Regions from separate parts of the Methylobacterium sp. CM6246 genome, predicted to be linked through region 4. Evidence: predicted binding sites of a transcription regulator. Region 4 holds the regulator's gene; each other region holds the start of a gene.
What was found. Region 4 encodes PhoB, which activates phosphate uptake and scavenging genes when phosphate is short. Its sites were predicted from a motif close to TGTCATNNANCTGTCAT; they were not measured.
Positions count from the first base shown of each region.

Region 1: a site for PhoB is predicted at 1,530-1,546, ahead of ACYQPG_RS07720 (UDP-2,3-diacylglucosamine diphosphatase). Genes of this name have one in related genera too.
Region 2: a site for PhoB is predicted at 3,151-3,167, ahead of ACYQPG_RS06725 (inorganic phosphate transporter). Genes of this name have one in related genera too.
Region 3: a site for PhoB is predicted at 1,611-1,627, ahead of ACYQPG_RS23850 (CorA family divalent cation transporter). Genes of this name have one in related genera too.

Region 1 is NZ_JBTXKY010000001.1:1,546,239-1,552,155, forward strand. It holds gene ACYQPG_RS07715 (glycosyltransferase family 4 protein) at 1-654, opposite strand, end outside; gene ACYQPG_RS07720 (UDP-2,3-diacylglucosamine diphosphatase) at 666-1,463, opposite strand; gene ACYQPG_RS07725 (aminotransferase class V-fold PLP-dependent enzyme) at 2,036-3,244, shown strand; gene ACYQPG_RS07730 (D-2-hydroxyacid dehydrogenase) at 3,348-4,292, shown strand; gene ACYQPG_RS07735 (NADP-dependent methylenetetrahydromethanopterin/methylenetetrahydrofolate dehydrogenase) at 4,484-5,344, shown strand; gene fchA (methenyltetrahydrofolate cyclohydrolase) at 5,359-5,917, shown strand, end outside.
Region 2 is NZ_JBTXKY010000001.1:1,331,331-1,337,247, reverse strand. It holds gene ACYQPG_RS06730 (autotransporter family protein) at 1-2,729, opposite strand, end outside; gene ACYQPG_RS06725 (inorganic phosphate transporter) at 3,220-4,848, shown strand; gene ACYQPG_RS06720 (hypothetical protein) at 4,969-5,196, opposite strand; gene ACYQPG_RS06715 (Ros/MucR family transcriptional regulator) at 5,212-5,625, opposite strand; partial or broken gene ACYQPG_RS06710 (helix-turn-helix domain-containing protein) at 5,878-5,917, shown strand, end outside.
Region 3 is NZ_JBTXKY010000001.1:4,942,360-4,948,276, reverse strand. It holds gene groL (chaperonin GroEL) at 1-1,093, opposite strand, end outside; gene groES (co-chaperone GroES) at 1,166-1,456, opposite strand; gene ACYQPG_RS23850 (CorA family divalent cation transporter) at 1,667-2,653, shown strand; gene ACYQPG_RS23845 (methyl-accepting chemotaxis protein) at 2,850-4,310, shown strand; gene ACYQPG_RS23840 (DUF3455 domain-containing protein) at 4,488-4,916, shown strand; gene pdeM (ligase-associated DNA damage response endonuclease PdeM) at 4,989-5,702, opposite strand; gene ACYQPG_RS23830 (ligase-associated DNA damage response DEXH box helicase) at 5,744-5,917, opposite strand, start outside.
Region 4 is NZ_JBTXKY010000001.1:4,738,294-4,744,210, reverse strand. It holds gene pstA (phosphate ABC transporter permease PstA) at 1-398, shown strand, start outside; gene pstB (phosphate ABC transporter ATP-binding protein PstB) at 421-1,236, shown strand; gene phoU (phosphate signaling complex protein PhoU) at 1,552-2,274, shown strand; gene phoB (phosphate regulon transcriptional regulator PhoB) at 2,449-3,144, shown strand; gene ACYQPG_RS22935 (protein-disulfide reductase DsbD family protein) at 3,190-5,343, opposite strand; gene ACYQPG_RS22930 (hypothetical protein) at 5,604-5,750, opposite strand; gene ACYQPG_RS22925 (aminopeptidase P family protein) at 5,776-5,917, opposite strand, start outside.

The sequences.
Region 1 (5,917 bases), 3.2 Mb from region 4:
CCCGTCCCCGACCACGACCTTCGTGCCGGGCAGGTCGAGGCTCAGGAAGGCCGCGAGGTTCTTCTCCACGGCAAGCCGGCCGACATACAGGAACAGCGGGCGGGGCAGGCCGGCGAGGTCCGCCGGCGGCGGCTCGCCCGGGGCGGCCGGCCGGAACCGCTCGGTGTCGACCCCGCGGGTCCAGCGCATCAGCTGGGAGAAGCCTCTCGCCTCCAGATCCGCCTGCAGAGAGACGGTGCTGACCATGGTCCCGCGGGCCGCCCCGTGGAAGCGGCGCAGATAAGCGTAGGACCACGCCTTCGGCACCGGGAGGCGGGCGGCGAGGTATTCCGGAAACCGGGTGTGATAGCTCGTGGTGAACGGCAGGCCGTTGGCCAGGCAGTGCCGCCGGGCCGCGAAGCCGATGGGTCCCTCGGTGGCGATGTGGACGTGGCTCGGGCGTTCGGCCGCCCAGCGCTCCGCCACCCGGTCCCGCCCGGCCAAGGCGAGGCGGATCTCCGGGTAGCCCGGCAGGGGCAGGGAGCGGAAATCGGCCACCGAGAGCAGGGCCGTCTCGAAGCCGTGCTCGGGCGCCCGGCGGACCATCTGCTCCAGGGAGCGGACCACGCCGTTGACCTGCGGATGCCAGGCGTCGCTGGCGATGAGGAGCTTCACGCGTGGGGTCCTCACGCCACCGCGCGCCGGCCGTCCACCGGCCGCGGCGCAGCTTCGGCCTCGCGGGCCCGCAGGATGCTGGGATAATGCAGCACCTCGATCCGGCCGTCGTAATGCTCGATCAGGCCGGTGCAGGATTCGACCCAGTCGCCGGTGTTCAGGTACCGCAGGTCGCCAATCGCCCGGTCGGCGGCGTGGTGTATGTGCCCGCAGATCACCCCGTTCGCGCCCTGGCGGCGTGCCTCCTCGGCCAGGATGGTCTCGAACCGGCCAATGAAGCTGACGGCGTTCTTCACCCGCAGCTTCGCCCAGGCCGACAGCGACCAATAGGACAGGCCGGCCCGCCGCCGGATCCGGTTGATCACGGTGTTGAGAGTCAGCGCCAGGGTGTAGGCGCCGTCGCCCAGATGGGCGAGCCAGGGCGAGTGCCGCACCACCATGTCGAACTGGTCGCCGTGGATGACCAGGTAGCGCCGCCCGTCGGCCGCCTCGTGGATCGCGGTCTCGGCGATCTCGATGCCGCCGAAATTCGTGCCCACGTAGTCCCGCAGGAACTCGTCGTGGTTGCCCGGCAGGTAGACGATCCTGGTGCCCTTGCGGACCTTGCGCAGAAGCTTCTGGACGACGTCGTTGTGCGCCTGCGGCCAGTACCAGCCGGAGCGCAGCTGCCAGCCGTCCACGATGTCCCCGACCAGGTAGACCGTGTCGGCGTCGTAATCCCTCAGGAACGACAGAAGGAGGCCGGCCTGGCAGCCGCGCGTCCCGAGATGCAGGTCGGACAGGAACAGCGTCCGGACCCGGACCGGCATCTCCTCATCCTCGGCCACGTCACCCTCCCGGCGGTCGAACGGTGCCGGGATCCAGAGCGCGATCACGTCTCAGTTTGATGACGCGGTACTGAATCGCTGTGGGGTGCCTTGGTGCGCCGCAACGGAAGTTCTCAAGTTCCGATAGCTGACGTTGCGATGCACAAAAAATTTTTTTACCGAGATCCCGAAGTTTTTCCGGTTTTGCTTCCCAGCTTCGCCGCCTCATAATACCAGACGACCGGTGGATCGGCGTGAGCCGGGCCGGACGCGTATAGGAAGGCGGCGAGGGCGGCCAGGGTGCCTTGAGACGAGGCGCCGTAGACCGGGACGGCATTTCGGAGGCGACCGGCGCGGGGGCGCGCCGCGACGCGAGCGGCAAGACGCCGCCTGCCGCTCCGCTGAGCCCCCCGATCCACGGATGACACGGATGGCGTTCGGGGGAGTTGCGGCCCGTGCCGCGCCCGCCGGCACCGCGTGCAGGAAGCTCGAGAAGGCCGCCGAAGGCGCCGAGAACGTTTGAACAAACCAGCGCGGGTCCGCCCGGGCGCAACAGAGTTTTTGGAGGAAACACCATGGCCGCAACCCGGCGCCCCGGTCGCAACCATCTCTTCATCCCGGGCCCCACGAACATCCCGGATCGCGTCCTGCGCGCGATGCACGTGCCGTCCGAGGATCACCGCTCGCCGAGCTTTCCCGAGCTGGTGAAGCCGCTGCTGCAGGATTCCAAGATGGTGTTCGGCTCGACCGCCGGAACCGTCATCCTGTTCCCGTCCTCGGGCACCGGCATCTGGGAATCGGCGCTGTCCAATACCCTGTGCCGCGGCGACAAGGTGCTCACCTCCCGCTACGGCCAGTTCAGCCACCTCTGGGTCGACATGGCCCAGCGCCTCGGCCTCGACGTGATCGTCCAGGACGAGGACTGGGGCGCCGGCGCTGATCCGCAGAAGATCGGGGAGGCCCTGCGCGCCGACAAGGATCACGCCATCAAGGCCGTGATGGTGGTCCACAACGAGACCGCAACGGGCGTCACCAGCGATATCGGCGCGGTGCGCAAGGCGATCGACGCCGCCGGCCACCCGGCGCTGCTGTTCGTGGACGGCATTTCGTCGATCGGCTCGCTGCCGTTCAAGATGGACGAATGGGGCGTCGACTGCGCCATCGCGGGCTCGCAGAAGGGTTTCATGCTCCCGGCCGGCCTCGGCCTGATCTGCATCAGCCCGAAGGCGCTTAAGATCGCCGAGGGCGGCACCGGCCGGAACGACCGGCTCGGCCACGCCTACTTCGCCTGGAAGGACCAGCTGGCCGCCAACGCCACCGGCTACTTCCCCTACACCCCCGTCCTGCCGCTGCTCTACGGCCTGCGCGAGGCCCTGGCGATCGTGAAGGAGGAGGGGCTGGAGAACGTCTACCACCGCCATCACGTGCTCGCCGAGGCGACTCGTCAGGCGGTGGCGGCATGGGGCCTCAAGACCTGCGCCAAGGAGCCGAAGTGGAACTCCGACACGGTCACGGCGATCGTGGTCCCGGAGGGCGCCGACGCCGCCAAGGTGATCAGCCACGCCTACGAGCGCTACAACCTCTCGCTGGGTGCCGGCCTGTCGAAAGTCGCCGGCAAGGTGTTCCGTATCGGCCACCTGGGCGACCTGAACGAGCTGTCGCTGCTGGGTGCCATCGCGGGCGCCGAGATGGCCATGATCGATTGCGGCATCAAGGTCACGCCGGGCTCCGGCGTCGCCGCCGCCTCCAGCTACCTGCGCGAGAATCCGCTTCACAAGGCGTGATTGATGCACGCTGCCGGGGCGGGGCCGGGTTGCCGGCCCCGCCCCGGCGCGCAAGTAAGAACAAGAATCCCGAGGAAGTCGCCCGTTGCCCGAGAGGGGATCTATGACCAAGAAGATCGTGTTCCTGGACCGTGAGTCCCTCGACGCGACGGTCCGACCGTTCAACTTCCCGCACGATTACGTCGAGCACGAATCGACCTGGACGCCGGAGGACACGGTGTCCCGCCTCCAGGGCGCCGAGATCGCGCTGATCAACAAGGTCCCGATGCGGGCCGAGACCCTGAAGCAGCTCCCCGACCTGAAGCTCATCGCGGTGGCCGCCACCGGCACCGACGTGGTCGACAAGGCCCAGGCCAAGGCCCAGGGCATCACGGTCGTCAACATCCGCAACTACGCGTTCAACACTGTGCCCGAGCACGTAGTCGGGCTGATGTTCGCGCTCCGCCGGGCGATCGTGCCCTACGCCAACTCGGTTCGGCGCGGCGACTGGGCGAAGTCCACGCAGTTCTGCTACTTCGACTACCCGATCTACGACATCGCCGGTTCGACGCTCGGCATCGTCGGCTACGGAGCGCTCGGCAAGTCGATCGGCAAGCGCGCCGAGGCGCTGGGCATGAAGGTCCTGGCCTACGACGTGTTCCCGCAGGACGGCCTGGTCGATTTCGAGACGATCCTGACGCAGTCCGACGTGATCACGCTGCATGTTCCGCTCACCCCCGACACCAAGGGGATGATCGGCGCCGCCGAACTCAAGCGGATGAAGAAGAGCGCCATCCTGATCAACACCGCCCGGGGCGGTCTGGTGGACGAGGCCGCGCTGCTGGCCGCGCTGAAGGACGGCACCATCGCGGGCGCGGGCTTCGACGTGGTCGCGCAGGAGCCGCCGAAAGACGGCAACATCCTGTGCGAGGCTGACCTGCCGAACCTGATCGTGACCCCGCACGTCGCCTGGGCCAGCAAGGAGGCGATGCAGATCCTCGCCGATCAGCTCGTCGACAACGTCGAGGCGTTCGTCGCCGGCAAGCCGCAGAACGTGGTCGAGGCTTGAGGCGCGGCGGCTGACGTCACGGCCCGTCATTCCGGGGCGCCGCAGGCGTGCCCGGGATCCAGATCCGCCGACGACGCTAGACCTCGCTCAACCTGCGGTTCTCGGTCCCGGGCTTTGCCGCGCGGCCCCGGGATGACAGGGCGAGTGCATTGAACACGTGATGCCCGCGAACCGGGCAGAGGAATGAAAACATGAAGAAGCTGCTGTTCCTGTTCGACACCGATGCGATGCCGAACGTGTTCGACACGGTGGTCGGCTACGACGGCGGTGCCGACCACATCACCGGCTACGGCGGCGTGACCCCGGAGAATGTCGGCGCCCTGGTCGACGGCACGATCTACACCCGCGGCGGCTCCGAGAAGAAGTCGACGGCGATCTTCGTCGGCGGCGGCAGCATGGCGGCCGGCGAGGAACTGTTCACCGCCGTCAAGAAGCGCTTCTTCGGCCCGTTCCGGGTCTCGTGCATGCTCGATTCGAACGGCTCCAACACCACGGCCGCCGCGGGCGTCGCCCTGGTGGCCAAGGCCGCCGGCTCGCTCCAGGGCAAGACGGCCGTCGTCCTGGCCGGCACCGGCCCGGTGGGCATGCGCTCCGCCGCGCTTCTGGCCGGCGAGGGCGCGGACGTGACCATCGCGGGCCGCGCGCTGGACAAGACCCAGGCCGCCGCCGAGCAGATCAACAAGCGCTTCAAGGTCAACGTGAAGGCCGCCGCGACCCCCGACGAGGCCTCGCGCATCGCGCTCGTGAAGGGCAAGAACCTCGTGTTCACCGCCGGCGCCATCGGCGTCGAGCTGCTGCCGGAGGCCGCCTGGGCGCAGGACTCGGCGATCGAGTTCGTGGCCGACTACAACGCGCAGCCCCCGACCGGCGTCGGCGGCATCGACGTGATGGACAAGGGCAAGGATCGCAACGGCAAGAAGGCGTTCGGCGCCCTCGGCATCGGCGGCCTGAAGCTCAAGCTGCACCGGGCCTGCGTGGGCCAGCTCTTCGAGAGCACCGAGCAGGTGCTCGATGCCGAGGAGATCTACGCGCTCGCCAAGAAGATGGCCTGACGGGAGGGACGCCCATGTCGGACACGCAGCAGGCGCCCGAGACGGCGACCATCCAGACCTTCCTGACGGAACTCGCGAGCGCCGCTCCGACCCCTGGTGGCGGCGGTGCGGCCGCGATCTCCGGCGCCATGGGGGCAGCCCTGGTGTCGATGGTCTGCAACCTGACCATCGGCAAGAAGAAGTATGTCGAGGTCGAGGCCGAACTGAAGGACGTGCTCGCCCGGTCCGAGGGCCTGCGGGTCGTCCTGACCGGCATGATCGGCGAGGACGTCCAGGCGTTTGATGCCGTCATGGGGGCCTACGGCCTGCCCAAGGGCACCGACGACGAGAAGGCGGCGCGCGCCGCGGCGATCCAGTCCGCGCTCCGCACGGCCACCGACGTGCCGCTCGCCTGCTGCCGGGCCTGCCGCGCGGTCATCGATCTCGCCGCGATCACCGCCGAGAAGGGCAATCTCAACGTCGTCTCGGACGCCGGCGTGGCGGTCCTGTCGGCCTATGCCGGCCTGCGCAGCGCGGCGCTCAACGTCTACGTCAACGCCAAGGGGCTCGAGGACCGGGAGTTCGCGGACGAGC
Region 2 (5,917 bases), 3.4 Mb from region 4:
CTCAGCGTGAACCGGTAGCCGATCTCGCCGAAGCCCTGGACGGTGTGGCCGCCGCCATGCCCGGTCGGGCTGTCCGACAGGCCGTACAGGACGCTGCGCCGGGTGCGGGTGTCGGTGTCGGCGTAGAGGGCGCCCAGCCGCACTTCGATCGGGCCGAACGCGGTGCCGCCGTAGACGCCGCCGAAGCCGCTCTTGAGCGTCGCGCTCTCGGATGGGCTGGCGGCGCCCAGCCGCGCGCGCCCGCCCTGCCGGCCGACGCTGTCGAGGTTGGCCTCGGTGTAGCCGCCGACCAGGCCGAACCGGACCCCGCTCGGCAGCCGGATGTCGGCGCCGAGCGCGAAGCCGGCGATCTGCCGGTCGAGGTCGAAGGCGTTGCCGCCCCCGCCGGCCGTGCCGAACGCGCCGAAGCCCTGGCCCCAGAGCCCGAACACCCGCGGGTCGAGGATCCGCGTCGGCACGCTCGCCACCACGGGCGTCCGGCCCGGCAGGTCGGCGCTGTAGGCCGCCGGCACGCGGCCGTCGTCGAGGCTCGGGGCCGACCCGCCCCAGCGCAGCCGGTCGAGCACCGCCTCGCGCACGAAGAACGCCGTCTCGTAGGCGGTCGACACCGTGCTGACGTGGATGTCGCCGGCGAGCGCCCGGAAGCCGTCGGCGGCCTCCGCGGTGGTGAACGCCAGGGCGGCGTCGTAGGCCCGGCCGGACCCGGCCGCCTGGAGCGCGTTGGCGGACGCGACGCCGTTGCGCCCGGTGGCGCCGGCGGCCAGCGGGACGTCGTTGCGGGTCAGCGTCAGGGCGACGTCGTTGGGCAGGTAGCGCAGGCCGGGGCTGAGGAAGGCGAGGTTCGTCGTGACCCCGTCGAACCGTCCCGAGACGCCGCCGGCCGCGCTCAAGATCGCGTAGGTTGTGCGCGGGCCATAGGCCCCGGAGGCAGCCACGACCTGCACGGTGCCGCCGCCGAGCGTCACGGCGCCGCCGGCCGCGATCTTGTCGGCTTGTCCGGCGGCGTTGGCCTCGACCCGGTAGACCGAGCCCGGCGCGAAGGCGACCGCGCCGGCGACGTTGAGGGTGCCGATCGAGTTCCCCGGCGCCACGGTGCCGCCCGAGAGGGCGTTGAGGCCGCCGAGCGTGCCCGAGCCGCCGAGCAGGCCGCCGGCCCCGACCGAGACGGTGCCCGCGATGGTGCCGTTGGCGTAGAGCACGCCGCCGTTGCCGACGCCGACATCGATGCCGAGGCGGTCGCTCGTGTCCATCCGCAGGGTGCCGGTGACGGCTCCGAAATAGCCGGCGGCGGAATAGAGGTCGATGCGGCTCCAGTAGCTGAGCGGGCTGCCGTAGAAGGCCGCGAGCGCGTTGGTCTGCGTGTTGACGACGATCTGGTTGATCGTGGCGGTCGAGAGCTGGCCGTAGAGGCCGCCCTGCGGGGCGAGCGTGCGGGCGGCGGCGGTCGATCCGCCGTAGAGCGGCGCCAGCAGGATCGCGGCGTCGGGTCCGCCAGCGGGGGCCGCCTCGCGCGGGGCCTGGGCGAAGGTCAGGGTCGGCAGGCCGTAGGTCAGGCGCTGCTGGTAGGCGGCCTGGTTGGCGGCCGACGGGAGATAGGGGTTTCCGGCGCTGTTGGCGGCGCCGCTCGCGCAGGCCGCGACGGTGTTGCCGCATTGGGCGGCGAGATAGGCCTGAAGCTGCCCCTGCGCCTGCACGAACTGGTTCGGCAGGTTGATCGCCACGCCGGTCACCGCGGCGTTGTTGACGTAGGCCGGGTTCGTGAACGCCTGGGCCAGGTCGTAGGCCGCCAGCGCCCGGCTGCCGATCACGTCGAGGGGGTAGTGGACGCCGAGCACGATCCGGCTCTCGCCGTACTCGGAGGCCCGCAGCAGCACGTTCTGGTATTGCTGCGGCACCAGCATCGCCAGCAGGTAGCCGCTGGTGAACGCGTAGGTGGTGTGCCCGCTGGGGAAGGAGGCGTTGGTCGCGAGGCCGGTCAGCGCCGTCGGATCGAACGGGTTGATGCGGCCGGGCGCGACCTGGACCGGGCGCGACGAGCCGTAGACGTCCTGGCCCGGCTGGGTGTTGGTGACCCCGTAGGCGCGGTCGTAGACGCTGTTGGTGGTGTTGGGCAGGCCGTCATACGTCGGCAGCCCGTAGCCCGCGGGCGCCACGGCCGGCACCGCCACGTAGTTGGCGGGTGTCACGCTCGGGTTGTTGGCCGCGCCGTTGGCGAAGTAGTTCTTCGCGACGCCGAGGTTGTTGCCCGTGAACGTGTTGGCGTTGACCAGCAGGTTGACCACGCCGCCGAGGGCGCCGTTCACGCCCTGGGCGGTCCCGCGCTGGTAGATCGGGCCGAGCTGCGCACCGAGGCCGCCGACCCGTTGCTGCGGGACGATGCCGTTGATCGGCGTCTGTCCGGGCAGGCCGCCGGCGATGTTGGCCGCGACGCCGTAGCTGCCGAGCCCCGAGGACGACAGGGCGTTGCTCGCCGCGCTGAGCAGGTTCTTGTCGCTGATCGCCACCTGCTGCCGGGCGAGGTCCGCGCCGGTGTTGAGGGCGATCGTCTGCGCCAGGTTCAGGCTCAGCGTCGCCTGCCCGGCCGCCGTTGCGTTGAGCGCCAGGTACGGCGCCAGCAGGTTGAGCACGTTGACGTCGGAGGCCGTGGTGTTGACGGTCTGCGCCTGCACCCCCGACCCGCACGCGGCGACCATCAAGGCCGCGATCGAGACCCCATAGCGAACGCTCATTCCTGGCCCCCAAGCCTGCGGCCCTTCGGCCTGCGGCGGGAGATTTAGCCACTTCCGCGAACGCGAATGCGTCATAATCCATTCACAAAGCCCTGAATCATCGCGTGTATCCTGTCAGCAACAGCCAGACATCTTAGCCGGCGCAAATCCAGGGCCATGTTCATCTTGCGCTTTGCTTCCAGCGCCGCGGCCGCGGCTCCGCAAACGCGTCACGCGGCACTCCAGGCCGGACGCCTCCCCGTCGATCGGTGCGGGCCATCGCCGGACGGATGTCCGGTACCGGAACCGGGCGCGGTCGTATCAGTAAACACCCCGGCCCAGACCTCGAAGTGGGCGGAATAGACTTCGTGCAGATTGATATTTTCGGATCGTCGGCGGTAGGCGCACGAATATAATGCTTCGCTGAATACCTTCGGTAAAACGTCACTGAAACGTCATCCCACAATCTTAATCCCGCTTCGCTTCCGAAGACGATTCAACGCGAGGGCCCATGTCCGATTCCGCCGTCATTCCGCAACACGGGGTGGGGAACAGGCCCGCGGGCGGTCCGCGCCTCGAGCACGGGATCCATCTGGGGGGCGTCGTCGCCTTCCTGGCGGTTCTGGTGGCCGGGCTCGGCTACGCGGTGGTGAGCCTCATCGCCGACATGAACGCCGTTGGCGAGGCGCCGCTGGCCTACGGGGCCTTCGCGCTGCTCGGGCTCGCGCTGCTGATCGCCCTCGCCTTCGAATTCGTGAACGGGTTCCACGACACCGCCAACGCGGTGGCCACCGTCATCTACACCCACTCGATGCCGCCGCTGGTGGCGGTGGTCTGGTCGGGCTTCTTCAACTTCCTGGGGGTGATGCTGTCCTCGGGCGCGGTGGCCTACGCCATCGTCACCCTGCTGCCGGTAGAGCTGATCCTGCATGTCGGCTCGGGAGCCGGCTACGCGATGATCTTCGCGCTGCTGCTCGCCGCCATCATCTGGAACCTCGGGACCTGGGCCTTCGGCCTGCCGAACTCCTCGTCGCATGCGCTGATCGGCTCGGTGCTGGGCGTCGGCCTCGCCAACCAGCTGATGGGCGGCGGCGACGGCACCGCCGGCGTCGACTGGAACCAGGCGTTCAATGTGTTCAAGGCGCTGCTGTTCTCGCCCCTGTGCGGCTTCGCCCTCGCGGCGCTGCTGCTGCTGGCCCTGAAATTCGCGGTGCGCCGCAAGGACCTCTACGAGGCCCCCAAGGGCGAGGCGCCGCCGCCGCTGTGGATCCGCAGCCTCCTGATCCTGACCTGCACGCTGGTGTCGTTCTTCCACGGCGGCAACGACGGCCAGAAGGGCATGGGCCTGATCATGCTGATCCTGATCGGCGCGGCGCCCACCGCCTACGCGCTGAACCGCACCATGTCGGACGACACGACCCCGGCCTTCATCCAAACCTCGGCGGCGGCGAGCCAAGTGTTCTCCGCCCGGGCCCCCGGCGCTCCCCAGCCGGAGACGGCGCAGGCGCGCCGGACGGTGACGGACGCCCTCAAGTCCAAGGACCTGAACCGGCCGCCGGTCTACGCCGCGCTCTCCGCGCTCGCGACCGACATCGCCGCCAGCGTGAAGAATTACGGCGCGATCCGCACCGTCCCGGCCGCCCAGACCGAGAACCTGCGCAACGCCATGTACCTCACCGCCGACGCGGTGCGGCTGCTGCCCAACGCCGGGGCTGATCTGTCCGAGGCCGAGAAGTCGACCCTGAAGAGCTACACCGGGCTGCTCAACAACGGCACCCGCTACATCCCGGGCTGGGTGAAGGTCTGCGTCGCCCTGGCGCTCGGCCTCGGCACCATGGTCGGCTGGAAGCGCATCGTCGTCACGGTGGGCGAGAAGATCGGCAAGACCCACCTCACCTACGCCCAGGGCGCGTCGGCCGAGATGGTCGCCGCGGGGACGATCGGGCTTGCCGAACTCTACGGCCTTCCGGTCTCGACCACGCACATCCTGTCCTCGGGCGTCGCCGGGACGATGGCGGCCAACGGCTCGGGCCTGCAGATGGCCACGGTGCGCAACATGGCCCTCGCCTGGATCCTGACCCTGCCGGCCGCCATCACGCTGGCCGCGACCTTGTTCTTCCTGCTGCGCCACGTGTTCTGACGCCGCGGGTATCGGCGGGGCCGAGCCCCGCAATCCACGGACAAGCATGACGACGGACAGGGCCGTTTCCGCACCCCGCGGAAACGGCCCTGTCCGTTCCGGCCCCGGTTTCCCGAGGCCTCAAGGGCGCGCCATGGCACGCACGAAGGCGAGGCAGGTGCGGCGCGCGGCGACGGTCTCGATCGCCATGAAGGCCGTCACGAGATCCGCCGCCTGAGCCACGGCCTCGCGCGGCTCGGGCTCGTCCGGCAGGAAGGCGGCGACCGGCATGCGGAGCGTTCCGGCGATCCGCTCGAGGATCTCCACGGAGCGATCCGCCTCGGGCAGCCCGTGAACCGGATGGGTCATGGCGCAGGCCATCGTTCAGGCCGCCTGGTTACCGAGCTGGATCGCCCGGGCGATCTCCGAACGCCGCTTGGCGTAGCCGGGAGCCACCATCGGGTAGTTGGCCGGCAGGCCGAACTTGGCGCGGTAGCGCTCCGGGGTGAGACCGTTGGCGGTGAGGTGGCGCTTCAGCGTCTTGTACGACCGGCCGTCGATGAAGCTGATCAGGCCGTTCTCGCCGATCGAGGCCTCGACCTCCGCGGCGGCCGGGCCGGTCCAGGACCGGGCGGAGCCGGCGGGATTGCGCTGGAGCACCGAGATCGCGGCATGGACCTGATCGATCAGCACCGGCAGATCCCCTGCCCCCACAGGGTTTCGCGACACGTAAGCGGCGACGATCGCGCCGACTTTCTCGAGCAGGAAGGAAGAGCGGGCTTCGGGTTCGTTGATCATGTCAGGATCTGCTGTTCAATCTCGCGTTATCAAAACCCCGCCTCTGTCGAACGACGGCCCGAAGGTCCGCCCCAGTGATCGACATCCGCGAAGGCCCCCACCGGCGGTGAGTTGCCAATTTCACCTCAGGTTGCTCAAATGCATCCCTTGAGGCTGAAAATAATATACAATATGTATCGGACGGCGCTTGTCCGGCGACGCGGATCCCTTGTTCCGGCCGCGCGAAATGCCGGTCGATCGAAAAATTTACTTATGGAAGCATTGTTTTCGACCGAGGGTCTTAACCCCCTGC
Region 3 (5,917 bases), 200 kb from region 4:
GCTTCTCGCGGTCGTAGTCCGAGGTGGTCTCCTCGATCTGCGCCTTGATCTGCGAGATCCGGCCCTCGATGTCGGTCTTCTCGCCGACGCCGTCGATGATCGTGGTGTTCTCCTTCTCGATGCGCACCCGCTTGGCGCGGCCGAGCATGTCGAGCGTCACGTTCTCGAGCTTGATGCCGAGGTCCTCGGCGATCATCTGGCCCTTGGTCAGGATCGCGATGTCCTCGAGCATCGCCTTGCGGCGGTCACCGAAGCCCGGCGCCTTCACGGCTGCGACCTTCAGGCCGCCGCGCAGCTTGTTCACCACGAGGGTGGCCAGCGCCTCGCCCTCGATGTCCTCGGCGATGATCAGCAGCGGCTTGCCGGTCTGCACCACGGCCTCGAGCACCGGCAGCATCGCCTGCAGCGACGACAGCTTCTTCTCGTGGATCAGGATGTAGGGATCCTCGAGCTCGGCGACCATCTTCTCCGCGTTCGTGATGAAGTACGGGGACAGGTAGCCGCGGTCGAACTGCATGCCCTCGACGACGTCGAGCTCGGTCTCGGCCGTCTTGGCCTCCTCGACCGTGATCACGCCCTCGTTGCCCACCTTCTGCATGGCGTGGGCGATCATCTCGCCTATCTCCTTGTCGCCGTTGGCGGAGATCGTGCCGACCTGGGCGACCTCGTCGGAGGTCGAGACCTTCTTGGCGCGCGCGATGATGTCCTTCACCGCGGCGGCGGTGGCGAGGTCGATGCCGCGCTTCAGGTCCATCGGGTTGATGCCGGCGGCGACGTACTTGGCGCCTTCGCGGACGATGGCCTGGGCCAGCACGGTGGCGGTGGTGGTGCCGTCACCCGCGATGTCGTTGGTCTTCGAGGCCACTTCGCGCACCATCTGGGCGCCCATGTTCTCGAACTTGTCGGCGAGTTCGATCTCCTTGGCGACGGTGACGCCGTCCTTGGTGATGCGCGGGGCGCCGAAGCTCTTCTCGATCACGACGTTGCGGCCCTTCGGGCCCAGCGTCACCTTCACCGCGTCGGCAAGGATATCGACGCCGCGCAGCATCTTATCGCGGGCGTCGGCGGAGAAACGAACGTCTTTCGCTGCCATGGTTTGCCTCTTGTGGTTGGGTTGGACCCCAAGGCCTCAGGTGGCCTCAAAGGGTTGGAACGGGCGATCCGATCAGGCGGCGACGACGCCCATGATGTCGGATTCTTTCATGATCAGGAGGTCCTGACCGTCGATCTTGACCTCGGTGCCGGACCACTTGCCGAACAGGACGCGGTCCCCCGCCTTCACGTCGAGCGCGTTGACGCGGCCCTGCTCGTCGCGAGCGCCGGGACCGACGGCGACGATCTCGCCTTCCTGCGGCTTCTCCTTGGCGGTGTCCGGAATGATGATGCCGCCCTTGGTCTTCTCCTCGCCCTCGATGCGACGGACGACCACGCGGTCGTGCAGCGGACGGAACTTCATGAGCTGCCCTCTTGCTTCAGGTCTGCAGTTGGCGTTGATGCGGCGTGCGCGGCCGCTCCCAAGCCCGACTGTTAGCACTCTGTCTTGGCGAGTGCCAATGACGGCGGCGAGTTAGCTCTCGTGCGGCTCGAAGTCAAGACTGTCGCACCCGCGCGCGACGGCGAGATGACCCGGCATCGGCCCTTATTTCCCCTAGGATAACGCGCCCTCATGCTGAGCCTCCACGGACCCGAAGGCGCGGTGACGCCTGAACGCGGCGGCCCGATTCCCGGCAATGCCGTCTGGCTCGATCTGAACGACCCGAGTTCCGAGGAGGCCGCCGCCGTGGAAGCGGCCACCGGCCTGCGCGTACCGTCCCGGGCCGCACTGTCGGAGGTGGAATCCTCCAGCCGGCTGCGGCGCGTGAAGGGCGGGCTGTCGCTCTCGACGCCGATGATCACCTTCGAGCGCAGTGATTCCCAGTTGAAACCGCTGGGGTTCCTCCTGTCGAAGGATCACCTCGTCACGATCCGGTTCCACGACATGCGCGCGATCGACTCGTCGGAGAAGCGCATCGCCGACGGCGACGGCAGCGTGACGCCGAGCGAGATCTTCCTCGTGATCCTGGAGGAGTTGGTCGACAGCCTCGCGGACGCCCTGGAGGACATGGCCTCCGAACTCGACACGCTGTCCACGCGGATCTTCGACTTCGATGTCCGCGGCGCCGATCGCCGTCGGCTGGAAAGCCCGCCGCCCCGCCGCCGCGACCTGGCGCTGCGGCGGATCCTGCGCGGCATCAGCAACCGTGGGAAGGTTCTCGGGAAGATCCGCGCGAGCCTGCTCGGCCTGGAGCGGATCGTGCCGTTCGTGTCGGCCGCTTGCGAAGGGCTCGGCCTGCCCGGCGACGGTCGCTTCGAGACGATCCGGCGCGACATCGACTCCCTGGACGAGTTCGAGACGCGGCTTGCCGAGAACGTTCAGTTCCTCCTCGACGCCACATTGGGGCTCATCAACATCGAGCAGAACAACGTCTTCCGGGTACTGACGGTGGTGTCTGTGGTTGGTGTGCCGCCGACGCTGATCGCCTCGATGTACGGCATGAACTTCAAGCACATGCCGGAGCTGGACTGGGCCTACGGATATCCCTACGCCCTCGCGCTTATTTTGATCAGCGCTCTTGCTCCAATTGTATATTTCCGAAGCCGCGGGTGGTTCTGATATTCGTCAGCTTAAAAGGCAAAAGCTGTCTTTAATACAAATCTAAGCCTCTGCCAATCAACTATTACAACTTACTTTGATTGAATATTTCATTTGACGCGCTCTCAATGCAGGCTTCGGTTTCAAAGACTGTCGAATTATATAAAATTTAACCCAATCTCGGCCATATGCTCGCAGGAGCAGCGTGGACACCGATATGTTCAAGAGAACCGTCTATAACGAGGCGCAGGCCAAGCTTGACGCCCTGGACCGGTCGTTGGCGATCATCGAACTCTCGATGGACGGGCAAGTCCTGAGTGCCAACCACAACTTTTTGCACCTGATGAAGTACACCCTTGCGGATGTACAAGGCAAACATCATCGCATCTTTGTCGAACCGATGGCTGCCAAGTCGCCAGAGTACACGGAGTTCTGGTCGAAGCTGAAGGACGGTCAGTACGTCACCGGCGAATTCCTGCGGATCGACAAGAACGGCACGGAGGTCTGGCTGGAGGCGACCTACAACCCCGTCCTCGACGCGCGCGGCAAGCCGGTGAAGGTGGTCAAGTTCGCGGCCGACATCTCGGCCAAGAAGAACGATATCGATCGGCTGATGTCGATGATCGACAACATGCCGGTCGCGGTGATGACCGCCGATCCCCGCAACGAGTTCAAGATCAACTTCCTGAACGCGACCTCGCGCCGGACCCTCGGGCCGCTGGAGCAATGGCTGCCGATCAAGGTCGACGAGATGCTCGACCACTCCTTCGACGTGTTCCACAAGAACCCGCGTCACCAGCGTAACATGCTGGCGGATGCGAGCCGGCTGCCGCACCGGACCAAGATCAAGGTCGGGCCGGAGACCCTCGATCTGCAGGTCACCGCCGTCAACGACCGGAAGGGCAATTACATCGGACCGATGCTGACCTGGGCCGTCGTATCCGCGCAGGTGAATATGTCCACCGACGTCAGCCGTGTCGTCGATGCCGTGGGTTCGGCGATCCGCGAGATGCAGCATTCGGCCGAGGGGCTGACGCAGTCGGCCGATTCCGCTCGGCAGAAGGCCTCGTCCGTGGCGGCGAACTCCGAGCAGATGAACGGCGCAATCCAGGAGATCTCGGGTCAGGTCGGACGGGTCTCCGAGCGCGCCCGCCAGATCGCGGTGCAGGCCGAGACCACGGACGCGACGATGCGGCAGCTCGCCGAGAACGCCCGGGAGGTCGACGCGGTGGTCGGCATGATCAAGTCGATCGCCGGGCAGACCAACCTCCTGGCGCTGAATGCCACGATCGAGGCCGCGCGGGCGGGCGCCGCCGGCCGGGGCTTCGCGGTGGTGGCGAGCGAGGTCAAGGCTCTGGCCGAGCAGACCGCGAAGGCCACCGGCGAGATCACCCAGCAGGTTGCGGCGATCCAGAGCGCAACCGGCGAGGCGGTCGGAGCGATCGAGATGATCACCGCCGCCGTCGCCGAGCTCTCGACGCTGACCCTGGCGATGGCGAGCGCTGTCGAGGAGCAGGCGGTCTCGACGCACGAGATGTCCGGCAATATCGGCGGCGTTTCGCAGGCCGCCAATGCCACCGGTCAACTGGCGGAAGCTGTCCTGGGAGTCGCCGAGAGCCTCGCCGGACACTCAGCGGATCTCTCGGAGAGTGTCACGCGGTTCATGAAATCAGCCTGACCTGGATCACGCGCGAGCCGCGGCGTGAAACGCGCACGCGGTTTGCAACGTATCGGCGGTTCGGACTGTCCGGATGGAGCTGAACCGATTCCCCACGCCGTCATCACGCTCCGCAGCCTCACAAGGTCTTGGCGGACAACCCTCATCGCCGTGGCGTCCTGCGCTCCGGCTTTCGCATTGGCCGAACCGGCGGGCCTGGAACCGCCGCCCGGCAGCGTGGCGATCGCGCGTCTCGCCGCCCGGGGCGTGCAGGTCTATGCCTGCATCGCTGCCGAGAACGGCCCGGCCTGGGGCCCCGCCAAACCCGAGGCCGAACTCGTCCAGCCGGATGGAAGCACGGTCGGGCGCCACTTCGAGGGACCGGTCTGGGAGGCGCAGGACGGATCCCGGGTGCTCGGTACCGTCATCGCTCAGGTGCCCGCACCGCGACCCCAGGCGGTCGCGTGGCTGCTACTCTCCGGCCGGACGTCCGGAACCGGGTTGCTCGCCGGAACGCAGTATGTCCTGCGCAGCGACACAGTCGGCGGTGAGAAACCGCAGGGCGTCTGCATGCCGGGCCAGACGGCGCGGGTGCCCTACAGCGCGACCTACACCTTCTATCGCTGACGTCTCACGGCGCTCGTTCACACGGCCCCACCCGCGGCGAGGCGATATTTCGAACTGTCACGCGCGCTCCCGTCAATCCCGCGCCAGCTGCGCTCGGCCGATGGTGAAGACCCGTCCATCCCCGAGCAGATGGGCCGTGAACCCATTGGGGAATAGGCCGTCGATGGCCCGGTCGCGGACGTTCAGCCCGCCCGCGTAGGCACCGAAGGCGGGCATCACCAGGCGGGTGCCGTCGGTGACGAAGCAGCGGCGGCGGACCGCCCGGCCGCGCATGGCGACCTTTCCGCAGGGATGGAGATGGCCGGCGATCTCACCGGGGACCGGTTCGCCGCTCGGCTCGTGACGCAGGATCAGGCCGCCCAGGGTTAGCGCGTCGGCGTAGCGGCCGCCGACGCCCTCGCTAACCGCCGCGTCGTGATTGCCCGCGATCCAGACCCAGTCCCGGCCCTCCTGCAAAGCCGACACCATGGCCCGGTCGCCGGGCTCCATCCGCTCCGGGCCGCGGACATCGTGGAACGAATCCCCGAGCGCGACCACGCGCGCCGGATCGTGGCGCACCACCGCCTCGTGGAGGCAGGCGAGGGTCTCGCGGGTGTCGTAAGGCGGCAGGAACTGGCCGGTGCGGGCGGCGTAGGACGACCCCTTCTCCAGATGGAGATCGGAGACGATCAGCGTGCGGTGCTCGGGCAGCCACACGCCGCCACACAGATCGAGCACCAGGGTCTCGCCCGCCAGCAGCAGGGTCGGGTGCTTGTGAGTCTTCTCGAGTCTCAGGCCGGCCGCCAAGATCGCATCCTCGGTCTCGATGGGGGAGGGCGGATCGACGGTCAGGACAGGGCTTCCTGAAGAAGCTCCGCCTCGGCCTCGGCCAGGATCTCGTCGGCCCCCTCACCGTAGACCCGTTCGCGCCCGATCTCGAGCATCACGGATACGGAGAGCGGCGAGACTCGATCGAGAGCCTTATGGATGATTCGCCCCTGAATGCGCTCTAGCATCATGCC
Region 4 (5,917 bases):
CGGTGATCGTACGCACCACCGAGGACATGATGCGCCTGGTGCCCGGCACCCTGCGCGAGGCCGGGGCCGCTCTCGGGGCCCCACCCTCGACGGTGATCATCAGCGTCACCTGGCGGGCGGCCTCGGCCGGCATCGTCACGGGGATCATCCTGGCGCTGGCCCGCATCGCCGGCGAGACCGCGCCGCTCCTGTTCACCGCGCTCAACAACAATTCGTGGTTCTCGCCCGACCTCATGGGCGGCGTCGCGAACCTTCCGGTCATGATCTACCAGTTCGCCCTCTCACCCTATCCGAACTGGCAGAGCCTCGCCTGGGCCGGGGCGCTCCTCATCACCGCGACGATCCTGGTGCTGTCGATCATCGCCCGTCTCGTCATCAAGCCGCAGATGTCGCGCTAAGACCCTTCTCGAGGACACGACGATGAACGCCGCTTCCGCGATCCCCACGGTCGATCTCACCCGCAACCACGCCAACGAGGGCGGTGCGGTCCGGATCGCCGTGAAGGGTCTGAACTTCTACTACGGCAGCTTCCACGGGCTGAAGAACGTGGACATCAACTTCCACGACCGCCAGGTCACGGCCCTGATCGGGCCGTCCGGCTGCGGCAAGTCCACGCTGCTGCGCTGCTTCAACCGGATCTACAGCCTCTACCCGGAGCAGCGGGCCGAAGGTCAGATCATGCTCGACGGCGAGAACATCCTCGACCCGTCCGTCGACCTGAACGACCTGCGCTCGCGGATCGGCATGGTCTTCCAGAAGCCCACGCCGTTCCCGATGTCGATCTACGACAACGTGGCCTTCGGGCTGCGCCTCTACGAGAAGCTGCCGAAATCCGAACTCGACGGACGGGTGGAGCAGTCCCTGCGCAAGGCCGCCCTCTGGGACGAGGTGAAGGACAAGCTGCGCCAGGCGGGCACCGGGCTCTCCGGCGGCCAGCAGCAGCGCCTGTGCATCGCCCGCACCGTGGCCCAGAGCCCGGAGGTGATCCTGTTCGACGAGCCGACCTCGGCGCTCGACCCGATCTCCACGGGCCGCATCGAGGAACTGATCGAGCAGCTGCGCGACGAGTTCACCATCGTGATCGTCACGCACAACATGCAGCAGGCTGCCCGCATCTCGCAGTTCACCGCCTTCATGTACCTGGGTGAATTGATCGAGTTCGGCCCCACCAACCGCATGTTCATGAACCCTGTGGAGCAGCGGACCCAGGATTACATCACCGGGCGGTTCGGTTAAGCCAATCGCGGAAGTTTCGCGGAAGAGTTGATGACCGGATCGGCACATGTTTGCGCGTCGATCTCAAGACGCGGAGCCGCGCCCGATCGGAATTCGACCGGGCGCTACTCCGAGGCATGTTGCGTTGACCTGGGAACATCGGCCTATTCCGGTTGTTTTTGTCGCGTGCCGAAATCTGCTCCGCTCCGCATCATGACGTGAACTATCCAAGGGACTGGGTACCGGGAAACGTACAACGGTATCCGTGATCGCAGCGGCGGGTTTCCGCCAGACCTCGCGGATCAAGGTTTGCGGGACGCCATCGAAGGATCCACCATGCCCGGCCATATCGTCAGTTCCTACGACACCGACCTGGATGACCTGCGTCGCTCGATTTCCGAGATGGGCGGCGTCGCCGAGAAGATGGCCGCCGAGGCGACCGATGCCCTCGTCCGCCGGGACGATACGCTCGCCCAGGCGGTGATCCTCGCCGACAAGCGCCTCGATGCGCTCCAGCGTGACATCGAAGAGCGGGCAGTGCTGCTCATCGCCCGGCGTCAGCCGCTGGCGATCGACCTGCGCGAGACCATCTCGGCAATCCGCGTGTCCGGCGATCTGGAGCGGATCGGCGATCTCGCCAAGAACGTCGCCAAGCGGGTCGTCGCGATCTCCGATCAGGCGCCTGCGCAGAAGATCGTGCTCGGCGTGCGCCACATGAGCGACCTCGCGGAAGCTCAGCTCAAGGATATCCTCGACGCCTATGCCAGCCGCGACATCAAGGCGGCCTACGATGTCTGGGAGCGGGATGGCGAGATCGATGCCCTGTACAATTCGCTGTTCCGCGAACTCCTCACCTACATGATGGAGGATCCGCGCAACATCTCGTTCTGCACGCATCTGCTCTTCTGCGCGAAGAACGTCGAACGCATCGGCGACCACACCACCAATATCGCCGAGACGATCCATTACCTCGCCACCGGTGAGACGCTGGCGGGCGAGCGGCCGAAGAACGACGCGTCGAACTACGCGACGGTCGGGCCTGCCGCCACGGCCCCGTGACATGCGGTTCGCGGTTCCTCCGCAGCGCGCACTCCCACCTGCGGGACAAAGCCCCGGTGGGAGTGCGCGTGGGTTGAGGAATCACGGCCCCTGCCGCACCATCGGCGCGTCCGGGCCCTCCGGCGCGGTTGATTCGATGCGTGCCGAATTCGGAACGGGTTATCGAACGTGAGCATGCAAGTCCTGATCGTCGAGGACGAGGAGGCGCTGACTACCCTGCTGCGCTACAACCTGGAGGCCGAAGGATTCCTGGTGGATTCGGCCAGTCGCGGTGACGACGCCGAACTGCTCCTGGCCGAGCGCACGCCCGATCTGGTCCTGCTCGACTGGATGCTGCCCGGCCTCTCGGGCATCGAGTTGTGCCGCCGCATCCGGGCCCGGCGCGAGACCGAGCGTCTGCCGGTGATCATGCTCACCGCGCGCGGCGAGGAAGGCGACCGGGTCCGCGGGCTCGGAACCGGCGCCGACGACTACATCGTCAAGCCGTTTTCGGTGCCGGAACTGCTGGCCCGCGTTCGGGCGCTGCTGCGTCGGGCCAAGCCGGCCCACGTCGCCGACCGTCTGGCGGCGGGCGACATCGAGCTCGACCGCTCCGGCCACCGGGTCCGGCGCGCCGGCGAGGAACTCCATCTCGGACCAACCGAATTCAGGCTGCTGGAATTCCTGATGCTGGCGCCAGGCCGGGTTTTTTCCCGTGAACAGCTCCTCGACGGGGTCTGGGGCCACGACGTCTACATCGACGAGCGCACCGTGGACGTACATGTCGGGCGGCTGCGTAAGGCGCTCAACGCCCCCCGGCAGGCCGACCCGATCCGCACCGTGCGGGGCTCGGGATACGCCTTCGACGAGACGTTTTCCCTCGAAGCCTGAAGACCTCCAGCCCGTCGGGGCGGAACGGCGCGCCTGCCTCCTCGGTCAGCGTGCCAGCGCTGCGCTCTTACCGGAGGCGGCCGGTACCACCTTCAAGGCCGCCAGCACCGTTCCCTCGGTGAGGATCTGCGGCAGCACCTGTGCCTCCCCAGTGCCCGTGTAGAGCAGGTACAGCGGGACGCCGCTGCGCCCATGCGCCTCCAGCAGGCGGGTGATCTCGGGGTTCTGGTTGGTCCAGTCGCCCTTCAGGTAGGTCACACCCCGATCCTTCATGGCGGCCCGCACGGCCTTCGTGGACAACGAGGTCGTCTCGTTGACCGCGCATGTGATGCACCAGGCGGCGGTCATGTTCACGAAGACCGGCCGCCGCGCGTTCACCAAGGCGTCGAGACGCGCCTGCGTGAAGGGCTCGACGCCCTCTGCGGCGGCCTGGGCGACGGGCACGGCCCGGTCGCGATCGAGGGTCAGGGTCAGTGCCCCGACGGCGACGACCGTCAGCAGCGCGACGCCCTGGACGACGGGTCCGACCCGCGAAGCGGCGACGCGCCCGTGCTCCCAGGCCCAGGCCGCGAAGCCCACCAGCACGAGGCCGATCAGCCCCACCAGAAGCCCCTGCGGGCCGACCTGCTGGGCCAGGACCCAGATCAGCCACGCCACCGTTGCGTAGACCGGGAAAGCCAGAACCTGCTTCAGGGTTTCCATCCAGGCGCCCGGCCGCGGCAGCGCCCGCAGCGCCGGCGGCCACAGGGTCAGCGCCAGGAAGGGCAGGGCGAGGCCCAAGCCCAGGCTGGCGAACACCGCGAGCGCGACGCCGGCGCTCTGGGTCAGCGCGAAGCCCACGGCCGAGCCCATGAACGGTGCCGTGCAGGGGGTCGCCACCAGGGTCGCGAGAACGCCCGTGAAGAATGAGCCGCTGAGACCCGAGCGCCGGGCGAGCCCGTCTCCGATGGCGGTGAGCCGACCGCCGACATGGACAACCCCCGACAGGCTCAGGCCCATGGCGAGCAGCAGATAGGCGAGCCCGGCCACCACGGCCGGCGATTGCAGCTGGAAGCCCCAGCCGATCGCGGCCCCGCCGCCCTTGAGGGCGAGCAGCAAGCCTGCAAGGCCTAGGAAGCTCGCCATCACCCCAGCCGTGTAGGCGAGGCCGTGCAGGCGCACGCGCGCCGCGCTCTCGCCGGCATGCCGGACGAGGCCGAGCACTTTGATCGACAGGACGGGAAAGACGCAGGGCATCAGGTTGAGGATCAGCCCGCCCAGGAAGGCCAGGCCCGCCGCGGTCGCCAGGGTCAGCGCGTCGAAGGCCGGGGCGACCGGTTGGGCTGCGGCGGAGGCCTCGGGTGCAGCCACTGGGACCGGTGCAACCGGCTCGTCCCCGTACGCGAAGGCCAGGCGATGCGTTTCGGCACCGGTCGTCTCCTCCACGGTGAGCACGCCCGGCAGGGCGGCCGGTGCCGGGTCCGTCGGGGTGCTCCGCGCGAGGGTGAGGTGCAGGCCGGATGCGTCGACGCGCATCACCTGGACGGCGGCGTTGTCGATGGCGGTCTCGGAATAGGGGAAGAACGATGCGGCCTTGATAGACTCGGGCTTTAGGCCGGCCGCGGCGAAGTCGAGTTGCAGCGTGTCGCCCTGACTCGAGAGTTGCAGCGGCCAGAGCGCAGGGGCGGGCAATGCGGTGCGAGCCCGCTCGAACATGGCAGCCTGCCCGGCATCTGGCCGGGGCTCGCCCACCGGCAGGGTCAAGGCGAGGTCGGCGGAGCCCGGGACGCATTCGGTCTCGCAGACCAGGTAGGTCAGCTTGGCCTGGATCCGCACCGGATCGGCCGGGTCGAGGCTCGGCGGCGGCGTGACCGGCACGAGCAGGGTGACCTCGCCCTCGTAGCCGTAGTTCATCAGCGTCGCGATCGCGATGCGCTCGGGGGCGGGCCACCGGATCGCGCCGGCGTTGAAGCCCGCCGGCAAGGTCCAGGTCACTTCGGGGGGCAGACCGGAATCGCCCGGGTTGCGCCAGTAGACGTGCCAGCCCGGCTTCACCTGCATCCGCACCGCCAGGGTGAACGGCTGCGCCCCGGCCACCGCGATCGGCTCGGCCACGAGGCTCGACCGCACCAAGTCGGGTGGCGTGCGGAAGCCTTGCGCCGACGCGGCCGATAGGCTTGCGGTAAGGGCCAGGACAAGGAATGCGAGGCGGCGGATCATGCTGTCCCTTCGCGCGCGGGTCGGCCGCGGTTTCACCCGCGTCATCTCCGAGACGCAGGCGGGTCGTCTCGTGACGGGCCTTATAGCGCGCCGGTTCGGGCCCTGTCCTGCGCTCCAGCCCATGAGCCATCGGCCACGACGCCGCTGAGGCGCTCAGCGGGGCTCGAACAGGATGAGGGAGAGGGCGACCCTTCACTGAGTTCGTGGAGCTCGCGCTGTTCGGCGTGCTCGGCGATGACGCGCAGCGTTTCGCCGGCCGTCTAAAGAGCTTTGCGTATCGCCAAGCCGACGTCGCACAGCTTGTCACCGTCGAGCGGGTCGGTGGCGTCGTCGCAGACGATCAGCTGGACCCGCCGGACATCGTCACCATCCGATCCTTGCGTGTGGCCGAGGCGCACGTTCTGCACCGGGGCGCACTCGAAGGCGCCCGGATCAGAGCGCCAGAGGCGCAGTGGCGCGGTCCAACCAGCCGCGGGTTCCGGCATCGACGAGCGGCGCCAGTGTGTCGCGCACCCGGGTGTGGTAGGCGTCGATCCAGGCCCGCTCTTCCGGCTCGAGCAGGTCCGGGCGGATC